One region of the Bradyrhizobium sp. 930_D9_N1_4 genome, then DNA from elsewhere that is predicted to be linked to it. Evidence: predicted binding sites of a transcription regulator. Region 1 holds the regulator's gene; the other holds the start of a gene.
What was found. Region 1 encodes LexA, which represses DNA repair genes until DNA is damaged. Its sites were predicted from a motif close to TGTTCNNNNTGTGTTCNG; they were not measured.
Positions count from the first base shown of each region.

Region 2: the regulator LexA is predicted to act here: its motif matches at 1,649-1,666, upstream of AB7532_RS08770 (DUF3072 domain-containing protein).

Region 1 is NZ_CP197236.1:4,206,791-4,211,302, forward strand. Features, by position in the region: gene AB7532_RS19795 (molybdopterin molybdotransferase MoeA) at 1-1,071, shown strand, start outside; gene lexA (transcriptional repressor LexA) at 1,248-1,949, shown strand; gene AB7532_RS19805 (hypothetical protein) at 2,148-2,348, shown strand; gene AB7532_RS19810 (hypothetical protein) at 2,535-2,969, shown strand; gene AB7532_RS19815 (GAF domain-containing protein) at 3,192-4,136, shown strand; gene AB7532_RS19820 (ComEC/Rec2 family competence protein) at 4,146-4,512, opposite strand, start outside.
Region 2 is NZ_CP197236.1:1,887,406-1,891,917, reverse strand. Features, by position in the region: gene AB7532_RS08800 (sensor histidine kinase) at 1-112, shown strand, start outside; gene AB7532_RS08795 (hypothetical protein) at 109-414, opposite strand; gene AB7532_RS08790 (hypothetical protein) at 471-728, shown strand; gene AB7532_RS08785 (hypothetical protein) at 825-1,073, shown strand; gene AB7532_RS08780 (hypothetical protein) at 1,162-1,347, opposite strand; gene AB7532_RS08775 (hypothetical protein) at 1,366-1,587, opposite strand; gene AB7532_RS08770 (DUF3072 domain-containing protein) at 1,703-1,933, shown strand; gene AB7532_RS08765 (DUF6496 domain-containing protein) at 2,005-2,307, shown strand; gene AB7532_RS08760 (hypothetical protein) at 2,315-2,677, opposite strand; gene AB7532_RS08755 (Do family serine endopeptidase) at 2,949-4,484, opposite strand.

The DNA of each region.
Region 1 (4,512 bases):
CAGGCGATGTCGGCGATGGACGGCTATGCGGTGCGCACCGTCGACGCGGCGAAAGTCGATGCCACGCTCACCGTGATCGGCGAGGTCGCGGCAGGCCGGCCGTTCGCGGGATCGGTCGGCGCCGGCGAAGCCGTGCGGATCTTCACCGGCGGCGTCGTCCCCGATGGCGCTGATGCGGTCGTGATCCAGGAGGACACGGTCGCCGACGGCAAGCGCATCACGATCAAGGAAGCGGCGCTGACGGGGCGGCACATCCGCCCAGCCGGCGTCGATTTTCGCGAGGGCGATGTGCTCCTGCGCAAGGGAATCCGGTTGACCGAGCGAGACCTCGCCCTCGCTGCCGGCATGAATTACCCGCTGTTGCCCGTCTGCCGCCGTCCGAAGGTCGCGATCCTCGCCACCGGCGATGAATTGGTGATGCCGGGCACCACGCCCGGCCATGGCCAGATCGTCTATTCCAACGGCTACGCACTGCACGCGCTCGCCCGCAGCGAGGGCGCGGACACCGTCGATCTCGGAATTGCCGCCGACACCCTGGAAGCCACCAGCGCGGGCATCCGCCGCGCGCGGGAGAGCGGCGCCGACATCCTGATCACGACCGGCGGCGCCTCGGTCGGCGACCATGATCTGGTGCAGCAGGCGCTCAGGGACGAAGGTATCTCCATGGCGTTCTGGAAGATCGCGATGCGGCCGGGCAAGCCGATGATGAATGGGCAACTCGGTCCGATGCGCGTGATCGGCCTCCCCGGCAATCCCGTATCATCCTACGTTTGCGGCTTCCTGTTCATGGTTCCGCTGATTCGCGCGCTCGCGGGCCGTTCGACGATTCATCATCGCCGCGAACGCGCCGTGCTCGGCGGCGATGTCGGCGCCAATGACCAGCGCGAGGATTACCTGCGCGCGCGCCTCGCGTGGCGCGACGACGGTGCGCTGATCGCCCTTCCGGTCAATCACCAGGATTCTTCGCTGCTTGCGAATCTCGCTGCGGCACAGGCACTTCTCGTGCGCGCACCGTTCGCGCCGAAGGCCGAGCAAGGCTCGCCTTGCGAGGTGTTGCGACTGCCCGTCTGATCGCGTCGTTCGCATGCGTTCCGCGAACTTTGTCGCGTTCACGGTAAATTAAGCAGTTGCGGAACATGTATCGAACATATAGTGTCCGTTCATGATTTGTTTCGAGCATGTAGCGGCTTATCGCTGAATTCAGCGTCTCGGAATCGAACGACATCAACCGGGGGATTTTGGTCGAGATGTTAACGCGCAAACAATACGAGCTCCTGCGGTTCATCAGCGAGCGGCTGAAGGAAAGCGGCGTGCCGCCCTCCTTCGACGAGATGAAGGACGCGCTCGACCTGCGCTCCAAGTCGGGCATCCATCGCCTGATCACCGCACTCGAGGAGCGCGGCTTCATCCGTCGCCTGCCCAACCGTGCCCGCGCCATCGAGGTGATCAAGCTGCCCGAGCTTCAGGCCGCTGCCGGCAACCGCCGCGGCTTCACGCCGAGCGTCATCGAGGGCAATCTCGGCAAGGTGCGCACGACCTCCAGCCCGTCCGCCGACGAGGGCGAGCGCCCCGTCGCGGTGCCCGTGATGGGCCGGATCGCGGCAGGTACGCCGATCGAGGCGTTGCAGACCCGCAGCCACACCATCAGCGTCCCGCCCGACATGCTCGGCTCGGGCGAGCATTACGCGCTCGAAGTGCGCGGCGATTCCATGGTGGAAGCCGGCATCCTCGACGGCGACATGGCGCTGATCCAGCGCAACGAGAGCGCCGATACCGGCGACATCGTGGTGGCGCTGATCGACGACGAGGAAGCGACCCTGAAGCGCTTCCGCCGCCGCGGCGCCTCCATCGCGCTCGAGCCCGCCAACGCGGCCTATGAGGTGCGCATCCTGCCGCCCAACCGGGTCAAGATACAGGGCAAGCTGATCGGGCTGTATCGCAAGTACTGATCTCGAAAGCGCTTGGCCCACCCGCGCTCACGCGATCCACGATCGCGATCAACAATTGGAGCGGACGATTGTCCGCTCCCGCTGGATAGTCTTTCTAGTTTCGCGCAGATTATCCGGCCTCTCCTCCAGCGCTAGATCCTCGGCACGCCCGCGCGAAGCAGCATCGCTTCGCAGGCTTTAAGGTCTCGAGGAGAAATCATGCGCAAGATCATCTTCAGGACAGTCGCGGCGGCGCTGGTCGCAGCATCAGCGTCGCAAGCCGTCGCCACGCCATCGCGGCACCATGTCCGCAAGGAGACGGCGATGCGCACACAGGTTCGCAACGCCCACGATGCCGCCGCGCAGCCATCGCAGCCGGGCTGGCCATATTCGGGCTGGTCGGCACCTGCGGGGCGCTGAGACGCGACTCTCGCATGCGTGTGAGCGGGCCTTGTTCCCAGTGACCTCGATAATGTGATCGCGGCTGCGGCGGCGAGCCGCAGATTTGCCTACAACCGGGCAGACGCTTCGATGCTTCCACTCTGATGGAGGCCTGCGCCTCGAGAGGAGACGCGGGTCGCTATCCCGGAATGAGGAGCACCCCCGATGTGTGACTACAGCCTGCACGCCATCGCATCGCGTCCCGCAGAGGTCGGCGAGACCATCGTCTCGACGAACTTCCGCGGCACCTCGACGCGCGGCTTTGCCTCCGCAGCCGATCCGACGATCGCCGTCTGCCTGCTGCCGGGAACGGAGCTCGCCTTCGCCGACAACGTCCGCTACGACAATCGCTGGATCTGGACACGCACGATCAACTCGCGTGTCGGCAAGTTCGGCAAGATCGATCCGCACATCCCCGACCGCCATCATGACGCAATCGAATTTCCCGACGGCAAATATGTGCTGGTGACGCAGCTCGTCGAGGGCCAGCGCGCGACCGTGCTGCAACTGCCGGTGACCCTGCCGACCGGTGAGCGCGAGCACAAACCGCAGATCATCTCCGACGGCCGGCCAACGACCCCGCGCCTGCCGATCGGCTGAGACAGCATCTCCGGCCGAGAGGTCGGGGTGAGGATTGAAATCGCCATCGCCGGCCGAGGCCGGCGAGATGGTGGCACTTGTGTCCCGCGAAACCCCATGGGGCGGGCCACGCCGACACAGCTCCCGCCGCACGAAGTTTGCGCTGTCCTGCCTGAATTTTGAACGTCCGTTTCGCAAGCAAATAGCCGATGCTGGTCGGGCTTGAGGCGGCGGACACGTTCGATGAAAACCTTCATTCGCGTCGTTGAACTCTGGGTGCCCGACCGGACGCGCATGCGGCTGGAATTCGGTGGCGGCCTCTACGGCGACGAGGGCCTCTCCGCCTTCAAGACCATGAGCGAGACTCTGCGCTTCGGATATGACGAGGGCCTTCCCGGCAAGGCCTGGGCAAGCGGCCACCCCGTGATCCTCACCAAATTCGCCAACTCCTATTTCAAGCGAACCGATCAGGCGCTCGCGGCTGGCCTCACCTGCGGCGTGGCCGTGCCGCTGTTTGCCGGCGAATTCCTGCAGGCCGTCATGGTGCTGTTCTGCGGCGACGACGAGGCCCATGTCGGCGCGATCGAGCTCTGGCACAACGACGCCGAAATCTCCCACGAGATGGGACTCGTCGACGGCTATTACGGCGCGGCGGAGATGTTCGAATTCAACTCCCGCCACACCAAATTTCCGCGCGGCTTCGGCCTGCCCGGCCGCACCTGGAAAGCCGGCCTGCCGCTGATCATCAGGGACCTGCACGACGCCAAGAGCTTTCTGCGCTGGGAGGACGCCGCCAAGATCGGCATCAATCTCGGCGTCGGCGTCCCCTACCGGACCGGCAATGACCACACTTGGGTGCTAACCTTCCTGTCGGCGCAGGCAACCCCGATCGCACGACGCTTCGAGATCTGGGTCCCGAACGAGGCTCGTTCGGCATTGATCTTTCGCGCCGGCGATTGCAGCGCGCAGACCGACCTCGCCGCGCTCTACGAAACGAAATCGATTGCCAAAGGCGAAGGCAGCATCGGCGGGGCCTGGGTCACCGGCATGCCCGCGCTCAACGAGGACCTCGCGCATGACGGCTCGATCGCAGGCTCCGAGGCCCGCGCGGCCGGCTTGAGCCGGATGGTGGCCCTGCCGGTGATCGGGAGCACAGGGCTCGACGCCATGCTGGTCTGGTACCTGTAGCAGGTCCGCTCAATCCTCAGCCTGCAAGTCGGCTTCCGATGGCGTCGCGTCCCTGCTGCGAGGCGCAGCCGTCTTCGGTGTAAGGCTTCCGTCGAAATCCGCTTCGCCTGCGATCGCCGGCGACCACGGACGGTCGGTGCCTCTGGCTTTCACCGCCTGGACCGCAAAGCCGTCGCCGCGCCGTGTCAGCGCGAGCGCGCCTTGGGCAGCGAGACGTGGACGATCGACCACCATCGCCGCGCAATCCGGCGGCGCGGGCCGCGCCGTCACCACCAGCGCGGCACGGCTGCAATCATCCGCCAGGGAATCGATGCGCAAGGCCAGCGCGACCAGGCGGCCGTCGGCGAGCGGCGTCACGCAGCCGGCCTCGTCGCAC
Region 2 (4,512 bases), 2.3 Mb from region 1:
GGGCCTGCTGTGCCGCCTGGAAGTGCCGCTGACGCGGAAGACCACGGCACCGGCGGCTGCGGGCACGTTCGACGCGGCTCCTTCCGAAGCCCTTCAGCGAGCCTCGGGCTAGCGCGCGCCGACGACCCGCAATCGCGGCATCGGCGGCAATTCGTCCGCGACGCGTCCTTCCAGCCAGGCTTCAGTCTGCGAGAGATCGCGCAACGCCCGCGCATAGCGGCGGGCTGCACTGCGCTCGGCACCGCGCGGCAGCTTGCGCGCCTTGCGCAGCATGTCCGCGGCCGCGTTACGATACGCCAGCGAGCGATAGAGATAGACGACCTTACCCATATCGAATGTTCCCGTGTTGTCGGCGTTCATCGTCGCAAGGCCGGCATGAACGTCGGATGAAGCGGCGGATGACAAATCCTTCATCACGATGGAACCCGCAACCGATGTCCGCGTTTGCATGCACATCGTGAGGTGGTTCCATGCGCGCAAAAAAGTCGCCGGGCCTCATTTCCCCGACCGGAATCATCAGGCTGATGACGCACACAATGATGGGTGCAGCTCTCGGCCTTTCTTTCAGTCTGGCGCTCATCCTGTTCAATCCGGCCGTCGCAAATTTGCTGAATCACGGCGGCGATTCAGCCGCGATCGTTTTCGTCGTCACCCTGGTGACGACCTTCGCGATCGGCGCGACCCTCACGGGCGTCGTGTTCATCATCGCCGAGAACAAGGAATCTTGAAGCGCACGTGAAGTGTCTGGAGCGCTTTACGCCGGAACTCCTGCGACGAACGGCGGTTGGCTGCCTGCGTCAATTTAACTCAGGGAGTTCCCGCGCATGACAACCACCAAACTCGCTCTCGCCGTGATGCTGGCAACCGGCCTCGCCGCTGCCCCGTTCGCCGCACAAGCCAAGTCGCACAAGGCGAAGCACGAATCCTCGACCTCGTCCTCGTCCTCGCAGACGACAGGCGCGAACACGAAATCGAAGGGTGCCGATCCCTCCGGCCAGGGTGGTTCCGGTCCCGGCTCCGATCAGGGCGGCACCATGACCAACAACAAGAGCGGCACAAGCAATTCCAAGTAAGCTCACAAGTGAGCTCGGCCGAGACAGCGATTGATGGCCCCGCGACGACGCGGGGCTATCTTGCGTTGGTGCGCAAGCTCGTTGGATGTCAAAGCGCTTGTCGAGCAGCATCCGCTTTCACGAGATGCTCAAGCTGTGCGCGCTTGCGTGCGATCAGAAGCTGGGCTGCGGCATGGTCAAGGCCCGCGCGCTGAAGCTGTCGGATCGCAGAGCCGAGTTCGAGAATCTCGGCGCGCAGCTTTAGAATCCGGTACGTGTCCGGGTCTTCCTCCACCGCACGCTCCCAAAGCTCTCAGCGGCGCGCGATCACGCGCAGCGGAATGCTGACGGTTTTCGTCGCGCGCAAACGCACGCGGTCACGGACGTTGGGCAGAACATCGCCGCCACCGGCCGCCTTCCATTCGCCGATCAGCAGGTTGATTTTCCGGCGCAGATCCATCTGCGCCCGGGCCTTTTCCGTGCAGTCGCGGTCGCGATCGACGAGGTCGCGGACGGACGCCTCCATATCGGCCATTTCCAGCCTCAAGGCGCTGATTTTACGTCGAATTTCATTAATTCTGTTGTCCATGGCTTGTTAGAACAAAATAAGAACATATAGTCAAGTCACGATTTCAGAACGGAGAGCTCCAATGCAGGTTCAAGGTAAATACGACGCCAAGGCTTTTTTCGAAGCCAAGGCATTTTCCGACGCCAAGATTTTCCTCAGCGAGCAGATGACGCGGGCGCAAGGCCTGAAGTTGAAGCGACTGAGCGAGGAAGCCTATCAGCCCGCGCAATACGACCGCGCCCTGTCATTCAGCGAAGCCGCGCGCCGCATCCAGGTGCTTGAAACCGAGATCGAGCTCGCGAACTCCTTCTAGGCGCGCAGCCGGCGCGCTTGGAACGTTGGGTCAGCACTACGGTTCTTTCCCCGGGCCAAGGGAGAGAGTTGATGGCACGCAAGGCAAAGAAGCGCCGCTATTCGCGCAGCGCCGGCAGTGATGTCGAACGCGAGATGCGCCGCTACAAGAAGGGTACCGCGAAGAGCGGGCCGGGCGGTCGCGGCGGACGCGTGAAGAGCCGCAAGCAGGCGATCGCGATCGGCCTGTCGGAGGCGCGCGCGAAGGGCAAGAAGGTCCCGAAGAAAAAGAAGACGGCGTCGAAACGGAAGACGGCCAAGAAAACGGCGGTCAAGAAAAAGACCGCCACGAAGAAGACGAAGAAGAGTTCGAAGCGCAAATCCGGCAAGCGCTGACGCGACGTCAGATCATGCTGCCCGGCATGAAGCAGCGGATGGAAATCCCGAACGCGGTCTTCACCGGCCACACCATGGTGTGGCCCGCCCGGTTCGGCTCGGTGATGACGGCCTCGTCAGGCACGTCGACCCACTGCCCGTCCACCCGCACGCGGTAGTGCCCATCGTGCGATTCCCAATCCGGATCCGAGACGGCAAAGCCATCGGCATCCGAGCAGCACGGTCCGAGATGGCTGCGCAAACTGTCGAACCAGGGCTTCAAGGGTGAGTTGGCGTAGCGACCGTCGTCACGCCCCAGGGCGCTTCCAGTCGTCAGCACGATTGGCGCCGCCAGCAGCGCACATGTCAGCGAGAGCTTCAATCGATCCATGTCGGCACCGATCAAATGCGAACGACCGGCTCCACAAGACGGCCGGGGGTTCGAAGTTCCACGCTTGCGATTCGTCTTGGCGGCTTCATTGCCGCCAAAGCTCATCCGCGATTCCAAAGTGTGACGAGCGAACACGGCTTTTTCGGACGAGCCCGTCACCAATGCTGCCGTTAACGAGAATGTTATCGGCAGGCCTGTGGGTATCTCCCGGTGAGCACAAAAAAAGGCGGCCCGCAGGCCGCCTTTTGAATTGCCGTCGAAAGCTCAAGAGTTAGGCGAGCGGCACGGCGACGAACCGGGTCGCTTCCGCATTCTTCACCTGCAACAGCACGCTGTTCTTGCCCGACGATTTGGCCTGCGCCAGCTCGGAACGGACCTCGCCGACATTGGCGACGGGCTTGCCGCCAACATTGAGGATGATGTCGCCGGTCTGGATGCCGCGCTGCGCTGCCGGTCCCTGCGGATCGACTTCGGTGACGACGACGCCCTTCTCGCCGGCACCCTGGACGTCGCCGGCCGGTGCCAAAGCGAGACCAAGCCGCGGCGTGCCTGCGTTCGGCTGCATCTTGCCATCATCGGCCTTGGCCTGCCGCTCGTTCGGCAGTTCGCCGAGCGCCAGCGTCACCGTCTTGCTGTCGCCCTTGTGGAAGACGTCGAGCTTCACGGAGCTGCCCGGCGCCAGCGTGGCGATGGTGCGGGCGAGATCGCGGGAGTCCTTGACCGCGGTGCCGTTGACGGCGGTGATGACGTCGCCGGCCTCGATGCCGGCCTTCGCCGCCGGGCTGCCGTCCTGCGGATTGTCGACGATCGCGCCGCGCGCTTCCTTGAGGCCGAGGCTGTCGGCGATCTCGGCGGTGACCGGCTGCACCTGCACGCCGAGCCAGCCGCGGGTGACCGCGCCCTTGTCCTTCAACTGCGCGACGACGAGCTTGGCGGTCGTGGCCGGAATGTCGAAGCCGATGCCGACCGAGCCGCCGGACGGCGAATAGATCGCGGTGTTCACGCCGATCACATTGCCGTTCATGTCGAAGGCAGGACCTCCGGAATTGCCCTTGTTGATCGGCGCATCGATCTGGATGAAATCGTCATAGGGGCCGTTGCCGATATCGCGGCCGCTGGCCGAGACGATGCCCGCCGTCACAGTACCGCCGAGGCCGAAGGGGTTTCCGACCGCGACCACCCAGTCGCCGATCCGCGGCTTCTGGTCTGCGAATTTGACGAAGGGAAAGTCCTTCTTGCCGTCGACCTTGATCAACGCGAGATCGGTCTTCGGATCGGTGCCGACCACCTTCGCCGTGTAGACAGAGCCGTCATCCATCGTCACCTGCACCGACTCGGCGTGATCGACGACGTGGTTGTTGGTCACGGCAAAGCCGTCAGCCGAAATGAAGAACCCGGAACCCTCGCCCGTGATCGTCTGGTGGCGCTGGCGCGGCATGCCATTCGTGCCACCCGGACCACGGAAGCCGAACTGCCGCGAGAACTGGTCGAACGGCGAATTTTCGTCCGAATCCATCCGGTTCTGCTGGAACATCGCGCTCTTCTCGTTGTCCTGGTCGATCTTGACCCGCACCGAGATGACGGCGGGTTTGACCTTGCTGACGAGATCGCCGAAGCCCGGCGGCGTCGCAGCGGACTCGGCAGCCTGAGCCGGCGCAACGAAGGAATTGATGCCAAACGGCGAGGCGCCGGGCGAGGCAGCGAGCACGGCCACGCCAAGCGCAGCCACGGTGCCGAGCAGCGCCAGCCGGCGCGGCTTCAAGATCGTGCGAGACGTCGTGGTGTCGGAATTGACGCGATCGTTCATGTCGAAATGTCCATGTTGGGTAAGTCGC